One region of the Isachenkonia alkalipeptolytica genome, then DNA from elsewhere that is predicted to be linked to it. Evidence: riboswitches for the same ligand, from Rfam matches in the RefSeq annotation. Region 1 holds a riboswitch; the other holds the start of a gene.
The links. A riboswitch is a leader RNA that binds a small molecule or an ion and turns the genes downstream of it on or off. The one in region 1 is predicted to bind cyclic di-GMP.

Region 1 (6,818 bases):
GCCGTATAGTATTCAGCAAGTTCGGGCGAACCTTTATCTAATCGATCGAGACTGGGAAAGCGCCTTGACGGTTTATGAAGAAAATGAAGACGCCTTATCTTCGAAAGTACTTTACTTGGACCTTTTACTAGGAGATTATCAAAGAGCTTCGAAAAGGCTACGGGATAGCCGGTTCCATATATACCGCATGGATCCCTTAAGAACCGAAGAAGCGCTTCAGGCTCTTTCTGAAGAAGGGCTATCCTTTGCTGATGAAACTCGATTGGAAAAACTGATGGAAGCCTTGTTAATCGAAAGTAGAGATTCAGCAGAAGAAGTATATAGGGAAATTCTTCCCGATGTTGAGAGCAAAGCGCTACGGGATTTATTGTACGAGATTCATCTAAACAATAATTGGGATCGGGATTGGTAGACTAGGGAAAGATAAGTCCCTGTCTCATCCTTTGCTTGGTCGCTTAGACAGCATTATTGTAACTAAAATTAGCATAATTAATATTTGTAAAACGCTGAATTCCATTAGGAAAACGGCGTTTTTTTCAATCCCTCTCAGCCTCAAGGCGGAGAGAATATCTGTCCCAAGAGGGTTCATTAAAAGATGAAGTTCATATAGAATATGGATATACAGATAAGACACAATCATTCTAGGAGGCGGAGCATTGGGAAAAGAAAAGAAAGCTAAAGAGACTTCATTCTTGAAGGATTTATTACAGATGATCAAAGATTTACCCTATAAAGGATTACTGACGGGGGTATTGGTGACAACCATATTTTTGTCCTTAATACAAATCGTAATTGCGGATTATTTGCGGGTTTTAATGGACTCCCTGGTGGGTGAAAATGATTTCAGCATGGGGATGCTGGGGGTGATGGTCCTTATTTTTGCTGTGGACTTAGTTTTGATTTATTTTCGGACCCTGGCTTCGGAAAAATATTCGGAAAAGAACTTGAAGTATCTACGAAAAGAGTCCACGGATAAGCTGATGGATACCTCCGTGGAAGAAGTGGAGAAAGCCCATTCGGGAGATTTTATCTCGAAGTTGACCAATGACTTAAACAAAATTCAAACATTTACCAAGGAACGGGTACATAACTTTATTTTTGTACCCCTGACAGCGGTATTATCCTTGGCTTATCTACTGTATTTAAACTGGATTCTGACGCTGATTTCCGTCGCCATGATCCCGGTCATCCTGGTGGTATCCAATATCATCGGCAAGCCCATCGGTAAAAAGACCACGGAATACAGCGAAGCCATGGGAAAAATCAATACCATGAACACGGAGTACATTAAGGGGATTGAAGTGGTAAAAGCCTTTCATCTGAATGACCGATTAATGAAAAAGTATACACCGGAAGTGGAAAACAGCGTGCAAAAGGATACCGCCGTGGCGAAAAGTAAGGCGTTTATCAACTCCTTGTCGGGGATTGTCTCCATCCTGCCCTTTTTCATCACCTTCGGTTTTGGTGCCTATTTTATCAGCATCGGTGATTTAACCCTGGGAGGCTTAATTGCCTTTACCAATTTACTAAACTATTTATCCTTTCCCTTATCTCAAATTCCAATGCTGATTGGAAACGGAAAAGGGGATTTGGCGGCCTACAAGCGGGTAAAAAGTGTAATCAATTTAAGCGAGGAGCGAACCGGCGGAAAGGTTTTGGCTTTTGATGAGAACTTTCGGTGGGAAAAGCAGTCTGATCAAGAGGTCATTGCCATTCGAAATCTAAGCTTTACCTATCCCGGTGCTACGGAGCCGTCCCTGAAAAACATCAACATCAGTATTAAAAAGAACCAACAGATCGCCTTGGTGGGAGAAAGTGGAAGCGGGAAAACCACCCTTAGCAAGCTTTTGCTGGGTTTTTACCCCGTGGTTTCGGGGAAAATAGAAATCGGGGGAAAGGATCTTTCCGATTGGAATTTAAAGGCCCTTCGCCAAAATATTGCTTTCGTACCTCAGGAGGTGTATCTGTTTCCCGGAGATGTAGAGGAAAATATTCGTTACGGGAAGCCTGAAGTCGGTGAAGGTGGAATCATCAGTGCTGCAGAAAAGGCTTATGCCCACGGATTTATCAAAAATCTTGATCGGGGATACCATACGGTGGTGGGAGAACTTGGAGACCGGGTGTCCGGAGGACAAAAACAACGAATCTCCTTAGCAAGGGCCTTTCTGAAGGACAGTAATATTGTTTTGTTGGATGAAGCTACCTCGGCCCTGGATAATGAATCGGAAAGCTTGATTCAAAAGGCTTTGGACAGCGAGTTAAAAGAAAAAACATCCATCATTATTGCCCACCGGTTATCCACAATTAAAGACGCCGATGAGATTATTGTTCTAAAAGATGGAGAGATCGTAGGAACGGGTAGTCACTTAGAACTCATTAAAAGCAACGGCTATTACCGAAGCCTTTATCAAAAACAAATGGAAAACGGAAAAAGGGAGGCGATGTAATTGAAGGAGCAGATACTACGAATTTTTGACAACCAAAAAAGTAAAGTCTTGAAGTTCATCCTCCCCTTTATTCTATTAGGACTTGGGAATGCCCTGGTAAATCTGACCCTAGCCACCCTGTTAATGTACGTGTTTGACTACGCCGCAGAAGGGGAGTTTGCGCTGATTTACCGAGTGGTAATCATCTCCGGAATTACTGTGGTTCTGCTTTTTATTACCACACCGATCTTTGCCTACTTCGGGCGAAAAAACATTGCGGTGCTGATGGGAAAACTCCGCCGGGAAACTTTTGCGAAAACCATGAATCTTCCCTATACCTATCATAAAAGCCGGCACTCGGGAGATACCATTTCAAGACTGACCAACGATCTAACAGAATTCGAGACTTTTTTGAAGGAAGGTTTCTTAAATTTTGCCAATCTATTGATTTTAGGAACCGCCGCCGTTATCTATATGTTTGTGCTGGAATATCGGCTGGCCATCGTATTTTTGATTTTTACCCTGGTAATCTTTAAGCTGAATCAGGGGTCGGCGAAAAAAATGAAAGTTCTCAGTGATGAAGTGCAAAACAGAAAATCATTGTTCACCCAAAATCTTACGGATATTTTTCAAGGTTTTCAGGTGATGAAGTCCTATAACCTTGAGAACTTATTAAAGGAAAAAATGGAGGAAGTAAACGAAGGGGTCTATGAAAAAGCCTATCAAAGAAGCCGACAGCAGGCGAAGCTTCGAATCCTCAGCAACCTGGCCTTTACCAGCAGTTTTTTGTTCATCATCGTCTTCGGAATTCTTTTTATCACCCTGGGATGGATGAGTATCGGTGTAGTCGTGGCCTTTACCAATCTTCAAGGGGCCATTAACTCAGTGCTGAACTTCCTTCCCCAGTTTAATCAGTCCTTACAAGGAGCCAGGGCTTCATTGGACCGGGTGTTTGAAATCATCGATGAAGATAATGAACCTTCTGTGATCAATCCAAGAATCGAAGAGTCCGGGAAGCAACGGGAAATTGGTAAGCCTGAATACATTGAATTTCGGAACGTTCGCTTTTCCTATGAAAAGGATCAAGCAACCCCGGTTATTAATAATCTAAGCTTTGCCATGGAAAAAGGAAAATCCATCGCCTTAGTGGGAGAAAGCGGCGGGGGAAAATCCACGATTTTAAAGCTTCTTTTAGGCCTTTATTCAATCGATCAGGGAGAAATCATTGTAGGGAGCCGTTCCACGGCGGACACCGAGATTCGGGATATTCGAAAAGAGTTAGCCTATGTATCCCAGAATCCCTATCTATTTACGGGAACCATTGGGGAGAATATCTCCTACGGCAGGGAAAATACCAGTGAGGAAGAAATCAAAAAAGCGGCGAAAAGAGCCAATGCCCATGACTTTATTATAAAGTTGGAAAAAGGCTACGATACCGTGATCGGAGAACGGGGTCTCGGACTTTCGGGAGGACAGAAACAGCGGATCTCCATTGCTAGAGCCATCATAAAGGATAGTCCTATTCTACTGATGGATGAGGCCACTTCCGCCCTGGATACGGAAAGCGAGCGGCTGATTCAAGAGTCCTTAAAAGAGATGATGAAAGAGAAAACCGGCATCACCATCGCCCACCGCCTCTCCACCATTGAAGACAGCGATGAGATTTTTGTCATTCAGGAGGGGAAACTCATCGAGCGGGGAGATCATCAGACCCTTTTGGATCAAAAAGGCTACTACAGTATGCTTTATCACACCCAGTTTTCCAAAAAAGAAAGGGAAGAGCGGGCAGGTTAAGATATCTGTTGATTTTTAAGAATGTTCTGTTAATTATTAACCAAATGGGGTATAAGCCAAACAAACATGCATTTCGAGGAGAAACTTAAGAGGACACGAAGATCCCGTAACCAGATTTGGACGCTTCCTGTTACGGAGGAGTGAGTAGCGTAACCGGCCTAACAGGTCGGTTTTTTTGTTTTTGTCATTAGGTTTCTTTACAGTGTCTCTGCAACCTCAATCGGCTGAATCGGAAAAGGAGGTGAAAAAATGTCTGATGAGAAAAAAGTAGCTATGATGAACGATTTTGTGAAATCCTTGGAAGAGCAGGACCGGGAAAAATTGATGTCTCTTATAACCGATGACTTCTGTTGGCACAACCCTCATGGAAGTTTCTGTGGACGGGAAGAGATGAACCGATACTTGGACTGGTTCCATAAAAACACAACGAATCTGAAATTCAGAGATGTGGGTTCGGAAAAAGTGATTCAAGGGGATCGAGCTATTTATGAGCATGAAATATCCGGAGTAATGCAAGGGGAGAAGGTGACATTCCTGACGATGTGTTCTTACAAATTTAACAAAGATAAAATCCAAGATGTCAGCACCGTGTATGACCGGCTCAGTCTTGCTGAGCAGGCTTCCTCCTCATGGTTGCCAAAAAAAATGGTCAATTCCGTAGTAAATCAAATGCAAAAAGGGTTATAGGAAACAGCCTTAGAGTAAAAATAAAAGCTGCAGGGAATCTGTAAAGGTTCGTACTGAACGCTCTTTAAGCCGTAAAGTCAAGAGCGTTCTTTTTTAGGATATTAACATATTTTTTTCAAAAAGATAGTGACTGATAAACCACTCATCTCCGTCGTGGAAAGAAAAGAACTCGGCGCAGGCCATGAAAAATACCCGCCAGTAAACCCACCATTTTAAGGCTTCATCTTCCCCTTCTATTTCAGCCATAATAGGCATGATTATGTCTTTTTGCTCATCCATACGTTGAAGCCAGGCTTCCAGGGTTTTTTGGTAATGTATACCGGAAATCGCCCACTGTCTTTCCAATGAAAACCGATCGGTAAAATAATGAAGCAAATCCCGGCTGGGCATAGTGCCGCCTAAAAAGAAGTGTCGGGTCATCCAATCATTATCACTTCGCACTTCATAGGCATAGGGCGTGGTTCGATGGGTAAAGATATGTACAAATAACCGTCCCCTGAGCAATAAAAACTCCGAAATTTTATTCATCAACTGTTCATAATTTCGCATATGCTCAAACATTTCAATAGATATGACACGGTGAAAGCGTACTTCCGTGGTAAAGTCATTGATATCTTCCGTAATCACCGTAAGATTCTCTAAACTCTCCTCCTTAGCCTTGGCATCAATATAAGACTTTTGTGTAGCGGAGTTGGATAGCGCCCAAATATTCGCTGAAGGATATTTTTTTGCCATATACAGCGCTAAAGAGCCCCAACCACACCCTAAATCTAGAATATTTTGCCCATCTTCTATTTCCGCCCGTTGACATGTCAACTTTAGCATGGCTTCTTCCGCATCGCTTAAATGATCTTTCAGTTCTTTAAAAGGAACCGGATTATTCCAATATCCGCAGCTGTATTTCATATGAGTACCTAGAACATGCTGAAAAAATTCTGTAGGGATTTCATAGTGTTGATCGTTAGCTTCCGCAGTATTTATTGCAATCGGTTGCTTTGTTAAATCCTCAATGTATTGAGTGAGATATTGTTGATGCTCTTCTGCGCTGTAGGATGTTATTTCCTTCAATCTGGCTGATGTCATACGACGAGCTCCCCAACGAATCAGAAAATCCGGGATTTTATTTTTCTCCAGTAGCGGTTCAAATCTCATTTAGTAACCTCCTAGTATAAAGTATTTTGCTTATAATATTACCTCTTTTATCAAGGCACATATACCCGGGAAACCTCTCAGTAAACGGAATGATCATAATTTTGAAAAAAATTTAGTTTCAAATTTCAAGCCTAGGGTAAAAAAATGAATACCATTAATCGAAATATCATACAAAATGCTTAATTACTTTAGAGACTATTTATGGAAAGGAGGATTCTCATGGGTGTAAAAGTAAAGTTGTTTTCAAAACTGCGGGAAGGCCGGGAAAAAGAAGTATGCACCAAAGAATGCATGTATGATTTAACAGGCAGCGATACTGTTGAACAGGCCGTGGAAGCATTAAATGTTAACAAAGAAGATATTAAAATTTTGTTAGTCAATGGTCTTGATGCAGAGCTTACAACACCTTTAAAAGATGGAGATACCGTATCCGTGTTTCCACCAACAGGGGGGATGTAGTTTTATTGAATTTTATTAATTACAATTTGTTACAAGCCTCGGGAAGTATTTTATCCCGAGGCATTATTTATAATTCAAAGTCTGCACAAGAAATCTGAAATCAAATATAAAAGAGAGGAGATGGTATTGATGAATCCATTTATTTTTGCTATAGTAACTGGTATTATTATCGGAGTGTTTTCGTTTTTCTTTGAAGCTGTTAATAAAAGTGTTTTAAGACCCTTTGAACCGATTCAAAGGGTAACGGGGAAGTTGAAAAGGAAAAAAACAGTTTACTATTTTTCTGTCGTTATCGTATTA
Region 2 (6,818 bases), on a different contig from region 1:
TAGATAAGTGTTCCCGAGAAGGACAAATCTAAAACTATTGGAGGTCATTCTTAATGTATTGTACACAAAATGAGAAAATTAATCAAGTTACAGAAAACACGTTGGTCGTAGGGATTGATGTTGGAAGTAAGACGCATTATGCCCGTGCCTTCAACTGGCGAGGCATTGAACTTACCAAATATCTACGCTTTGATAATACCGCGGAAGGCTTTAAAGTATTGGATCGGTGGATTGCAGAGTTACAGAAAAAACATCACTTATCTGAGTTCTTGCTCGGCGCTGAACCTACCGGACATTACTGGTACGCCTTGGCGGATCATTTAAAAGCTAAAAAGAGCCCCTTGGTTTTAGTGAACTCTACCCATGTAAAGCAGAGTAAAGCCTTGGATGATAATAATCCATCCAAAAGTGATAAAAAAGACCCGAAAGTCATCGCAAAACTAGTAATTGATGGGCGGTACAGCTATCCCCATATCCCGGAAGGAGTCTACGCCGAGCTGCGGATTGCCAACAACAATCATGTTCGCTTAAAAAGGGATATAAGCCGGATGAAAAACAAAGTGCAGCGCTGGCTAAAGATCTACTTTCCGGAGTATAAAGAGGTATTTAAAGATCCTTTTGGTGAAGCCAGTATCGAAGTACTCTCCCGGTTGGCACTGCCTTCACAGATCAAGAAAATGGACGCCCGGTCCATCAATCAAATCTTTCGAGATGTGAAGATACGAGCGGTAGGAGTTAAGCGTGCCCAGCGCCTAATTGAGGCCGCTAAAGGAAGTATCGGCCGTAAAACGGAACCGGTGGCAGCAAGCATGGAAATCGAGATGCTGATCGATGAATATCGTATGAAAGAAAAGCAAATAGAGAAGATTGAACAACTGATGGAAAGCCTTTGTGAGAGCATTCCATCGGCAGAGACGTTATCTCCGATCAAAGGGATTGGACCGATTACCGTCGCCGGCTTCCTGGCAGAAGTCGGAGATATTCGACGGTTCCAATCACCGAAACAGATTCAAAAGTATGCAGGTTTTGGGATCAAAGAATCCAGTTCCGGGGATCATCAAGGAAAAACGGAAATTAATCGTCGTGGAAGAAAACTTCTTCGAACCACCCTGTTCCAGGCGGTACTTTCCCTTGTTTCCAACAATGAAGCTTTTCAAGCCCTGCATCAATACAATATCAAAGAAAAACCGAACCCGATGAAGAAGAAACAGTCGATTGTGGCCCTTTGTTGTAAACTTATTCGTGTATTTTATGCGATACTGACCAAAGATATTGCTTTTGACGGGGAGAAAATGCTGGAGGATATTCAAAGACCATCTCCTCCACTCGCCGCATAATAAAGGTTTCCCCAATAAAAGTAGCCGATTAGGATCTCTTACCAATAGATGATTGAAACAGAAAGTATTAGGATTAATTGACAGGATAACCGTTTGAAAATGAATATGTAGCGCTAGGCTGCGTCTTGGAGAACCTAGCAATCGGAAGTACCAAAAGAGTTATCAAAACAGGCAGGTAGTCCATCGTACACCATTAGAGCAATGACTCGGTAACGGAGCAGGAGGACGCCCACTTTATGGATAGGCAGAACGAGGGAATTTAGGACGTCTCGACAGAGAATGATCCGGTTAGACATGGGAGGTTTGCTTCCATAAGTGAATGTGGGTTTATACCGCCAAATAAGTAGGTAAGGACGCTTATTTGTGGTGCAAAAAAACCCATGATGTAGTTCCCTTCTCACTGAAATGACTGTTATTCATAAAGTCGCCTGTTTGATATATATGAAAATCTAAGCTATTGCGAGGAAAACGAAGCATATTTAAGATTATATAGGGAGGTATTCGGGCTATAATATGAACCGAATACCTCCGTCCCCTTTGTGCTATTGTACTAGTGTACTTAGGTTAGTCGTCGTTTTAAGAATACTCCAAAACTGGTGATCATAAGTCCCAGCACTGCGTATACTGCGTGGTGATACTGGCCGGTTCTTGGTAGTTCGTCGGTACCAAGAGGAGTTTCTTCATCCAGGATGATGTCTTCGTCCTCATCATCAGGTTCATCAACGTCATCTTCAGGTCCTTCCGGTGGATCCAGATCGTCGATATCTTCTTCGGCGATGCTGTTTTCAATGACCACGGTGATGTCTAACAGGTCTTCGGTGAAGGTGACTTCACTTTCGCTGATGGATTCGAAACCATATCCTGTTGGAAGGTTGACCTCTTCTACTTGATAGGTTCCAAGTTCCAATCCGGATATTTCAGCGGGGTCATTGACACTGAAGGTGTACTCTTCTTCTGAGCCATCTTCGGCGGTGATCCGTACGGTGAATTCCTGGTCCATGTCATCATCGGAAACCTCATCATTGGTTAAGGCTTTTTCAACGGTTAAGTTTCCGGTAGGTTCTTCCGGTATCACTGTATTGGTGATAAACAGGATAACCGATTGATTTTCCTCATCCAGGGTAACTTCATCGGAACTGATGGATTCCAATTCATAGCCTTCAGGAATGTCTACTTCTTCAATGGTGTAGGTGTCAAAGTCCAGATCCTCTACCAATAGGGGATCGTTTACTCCGAAGGTATGATCTTCATCGTAATCATCACCATTGGTAATGTTTACGGTGAACTCCTGGTCGTTTTCACTTACTTCTTCTCCGTTATCCAAAAGGATCTTTTCAATGTTGATGCTACCGGTGAGATCATCGGGATCGTCGTCCAAAATCATTTCATTGGTTACGCTGACCTCGGGGTTTAAGTTTCCTGGAGTGATTTCTACGGATTCGTCACTGATTTCTACGAATTCGAAACCTTCAGGAATGTCCACTTCTTCGATGGTATAGGTTCCAAGGTCCAAGTCATTGATGGTTAGTGGTTCTCCAACCACTAGTGTGTGGTCCTCGTCGTATTCATCATCGTCGGTAACGTTTACTGTAAAGTCCTGATCGATTTCTTCAATGACGCCATCTCCCATTACTAGGATCTTCTCAATGGTAATGCTTCCGGTTGGGTCCGGTGTGGGCGTTGGCGGTGGCGTGGTATCATCTATAAAGGTGTTGATAATGGAAATGGAGGTTGTTCCTTCGGGGTCCACCATGACCATAACCCCTTCTTCTGCCTCCGGTGGATCAAGGTCTTCGATGTCTCCGTTATAGGCCACCTCATCGGCGCCGCCGTCGTCGCTTTCCCAAATGTGATATAGTCCCGGCTCTAGGTTAAAGGTGTTGGTTCCTTCGGTGATGGTCTCTTGGATTAGCTCGGGCATTTCTGCGGCTACGAATCCTTCATCGAAGTCATCGGATGCTGGGCCTTCTAGGAAGGGGTACCACTGCATGGAGACCTCATATTCTTCCGGTCCGTCGCCGTCAACGATTTTTTCGATTTCAATTTCTCCTTCCACGATCTCTGCTGGGAAGGTATTGGTGATGATGATATCCGTTACTTCGCCGTCTTCAATGGTAAAGGCGATTTCTTCATTATCGGATGTACCATCGGAATCATTTTCATAGTAGGGGTCGGCGCCTAGGGTTTCGCTTTCCCATAGGGTGTAGCTACCTTCCGGTAACGTAAACTCGTTATCGCCTTCTTCGATTTCCTTAACCCAAGTATCATCGTTATCTTGGCTTTCGATGGTAACTTCGAAGATTTCTTCCGGTTCTATCGGGTCTATAATCGCAATCCCGGGAAGTTCCTCGGATAAGTCTTCGATGATTTTTTCGATGTTTAGGATGCCTTCAGGATCCTCCGGTTCTTCAAAAGTATTGATCACAGTCAATTCAGTAGTACTGTCATCTGAAATTACTACCTCTACGTAATCATCGTTGGTATCTTCGATGTCCCCATCATACTCTACCATATCCGCACCCTGTGCATCACTTTCCCAAACCTTATAGGTGCCCGGTGCAAGGGTTATACTAATGGTTTCATCTTCTGAGATGGGTTCTGTTTCTTCATAGTATTCAACATCGCCGGTTCCTTCGATGGTGATCTCAAAGTCATCGATATCACCGGGTTCTCCATTGACTTCCTTAGTGATTTCTAAGGTGCCTTCAGGATCCGGTTCCACCTCATCGTAGGCCAAGTGGCTTAAGTTTAGTTTGGTATTTCCCTGGTCCGGTTTTATAACGCCGGTGGCTTCCGCATCGATTAGAGTGTCATGGTCACTGGTTCCAATATAGAAGTGAACCGCTCCGCCTCCATCGCCATGCCGTTCAGCATCTGCGGTTATGGAACCGGAATTTTCGAATTCGGCATGCAACTTGATATCTGAAATATCTTCATTTTCTGATCTGGTTAAAACAAAGTGCCAAACAACCGAGATATCATCTTCATCTAATAATCCGTTGTCATCATCGGGTTTGACGCTAATATCAGTATCGTTGCTATAGGTGTTTTTGTGATCACTATTAAGACTAATGGAACTTGACGTTGTTGATTCTACGTTGTTTTCACCGTTGTTGTCCATGGCCTCTGAATCATCGGAGGAACCTTCAGCTGCAAATGCCGGTGATAGAGAAATGGTAAATACCATTGCCACAGCCACTAAAACGGCGATACTCTTGCTTCTAAATATCTTTTTCATCATCGTCACCTCTTTCTTATATCCTATGTTATAACGAACCTTTCTACATGATATGCCTGCGAATACCCTTCCTCCATAACATCCCTCCCTGGTATGCCTTCGCTTAAAATTTTCCGATGTGAGAATAAAAAAAGACTGCCGATGGATAACCATGGCAGCCAGACAGTCATAGTGTAGTAAATACACGGTAGACTCTAAACTTTGCGTCCCCGTCTTTCGGCGGGTTTGCCTTTGACAAGTGTGTCGTACAAAGATGAAATTGTAGTAAGACTTAATCTGTAGTGATAACTATTATCGCTTATTAAGTATATACCTAACTAATCATATTTAAAACACAAAAAATTAAAAAAATTAGTAAAACCCAATAATCTAGGAAAAAAGTCTGCTTTTAACCTTTGACATGGCAATGGTTAAGGGGATAAGATATAATGGAAATATATTTTCAAATTTCTTCAAAAAAAAGATTGCAGGTAAAGAATTGAAGATGAGGAAAAACTATAAGGGGTGGATGGGATGAAAAAAGGGATTGTAACGGTAGCCGTATTATTTCTTCTGAGTACGGTGGCGGTCTTCGGGTATACCTGGTCCGTTCGGGTGGATGAAAGCTATGATTATTTATCCAAGGATCTACACCGGCGGGCACTTCAGTTAGAGGAGCGCTATCCTGAAATTGTGCGGGTGGTGGAATACGGAAGGTCTTTAGATGACAAACCCTTATTTGCGGTACAGATGACGGAGAACATCGGTGAGTATATGGAAAAGGAAGAGGCCAACACCGAAAGAACCCATTATTACATAGACGGAGGAAACCATGCCCGGGAAACGGTAAATCCTCCCCTGGTCCTTCGAATGGTGGAGGACTATGCCCGGGATTATTATAATATCAGCAATATTAGCGGCTTTGATTTGGAAAGCATTTTACAGGACTCGGTTTTTCATTTCCTCCCCCTACCCAATCCCGACGGTTTTGATCTGGCCAAGGTCGGCACCAGTTCCATTGAGACCGATGCCGGATGGGAGGCCATCAGAAGGGTAAACAGCACCCGGTATTCCCATTTTAAGTCCGGCCTCAGCGGGGTGGACCATAATCGAAACTATCCCGCTTTGGTATATGATTTTGACCGTGGAAAGTGGCGAGATATTTGGGGGAAATATCCCAGTTGGCTCGATAATCACCAGCCCTCCGAGGCCTACTACGGTGGCCCCTATGCCGCCTCGGAGCCGGAAGTTAAGGCCAACATGGAATATATCTTACAGTATGATTTTCGCCAATTCGTAAGCTTTCATTCCCGGGGAAATTTAACCTACTGGCATAAATATTTTTACCCCAGTGCCTATAACGATCAAACCCGAAGGATGGCAAATATCATTCGTTCCGTTAACGGCTATACCGTAGCGGGGCTTTCCAGCGGAAGGGGCAGCGGTTATTTTTCCGACTTTACCGCCGCCATGACCTTCAAACCCACGGTCACCGTGGAGACCACCTCCCACCAATCGGTCCTGCCTACGATTCGAAGCAAGTACAGCGGGGTGTACCGGGCTATTCGGCACTTACCCCTTTATTTATGGGAAGAAGGGCAGTGCACCGGTTATCATGACTATAAACTGTACCGGGACGGAGAATACGTCCGGGACTTTTTACTAAAGGAATACGCGGAAGCCAAGGCGGACAAGTTTGGCGGATATGTATTAGAGTACAGCGGACCGCCGGAGCACAGGGATCCCACTTTGCCGGAACCGGAGCCAGAACCGGATTTTCCCGAAGAGGACTACCGAATTTTCGGTAGCAACCGCTACCGAACCGCCGAGGCCATCGCCCAAAAACAGTACCAGAAGGCAGAGACCATACTGCTGGTTCGTGGAGACAGTGACCAGGATATTCCTCAGGTAGCCGACGCACTATCCGCCAGCGGTTTGGCGGGAGCCTTGGACGCGCCGATACTGTTAACCCCCTCTCAACGTTTGCCGGACTCGGTAAAAGAGACGATGGAGTCCTTAGAAGCATCAAAGGTGATCATCATCGGAGGGGAAAATGCAGTGTCAAAAGAGGTAAGCGCCACCCTGGAAGATAGGGAGATTAAAGTCACCCGAATCAGCGGCGAAAATCGATACGCCACCGCCCTTAAAGTGGCAAAGGAGATGACGGCGGTTACAGAAGCCGAGAATAAGGCCTTAGTAGAGAAAGAGGCCTTGGAGGAAGAAGAATCGAAGGAAGAAGAGGAAATAAAACCCTTGGTTGAAAC

Region 2: another riboswitch for cyclic di-GMP. It lies ahead of ISALK_RS10230 (MSCRAMM family protein); the one in region 1 lies ahead of ISALK_RS01645 (nuclear transport factor 2 family protein).

Annotation. Positions count from the first base shown of each region.
Region 1 is NZ_SUMG01000001.1:343,026-349,843, forward strand. It holds gene ISALK_RS01630 (hypothetical protein) at 1-412, shown strand, start outside; gene ISALK_RS01635 (ABC transporter ATP-binding protein) at 657-2,447, shown strand; gene ISALK_RS01640 (ABC transporter ATP-binding protein) at 2,448-4,220, shown strand; cyclic di-GMP riboswitch class II at 4,303-4,388, shown strand; gene ISALK_RS01645 (nuclear transport factor 2 family protein) at 4,470-4,907, shown strand; gene ISALK_RS01650 (SAM-dependent methyltransferase) at 5,001-6,059, opposite strand; gene ISALK_RS01655 (MoaD/ThiS family protein) at 6,279-6,518, shown strand; gene ISALK_RS01660 (hypothetical protein) at 6,648-6,818, shown strand, end outside.
Region 2 is NZ_SUMG01000013.1:1,434-8,251, reverse strand. It holds gene ISALK_RS10235 (IS110 family RNA-guided transposase) at 54-1,337, shown strand; gene ISALK_RS10230 (MSCRAMM family protein) at 1,897-4,575, opposite strand; cyclic di-GMP riboswitch class I at 4,726-4,815, opposite strand; gene ISALK_RS10225 (cell wall-binding repeat-containing protein) at 5,089-6,818, shown strand, end outside.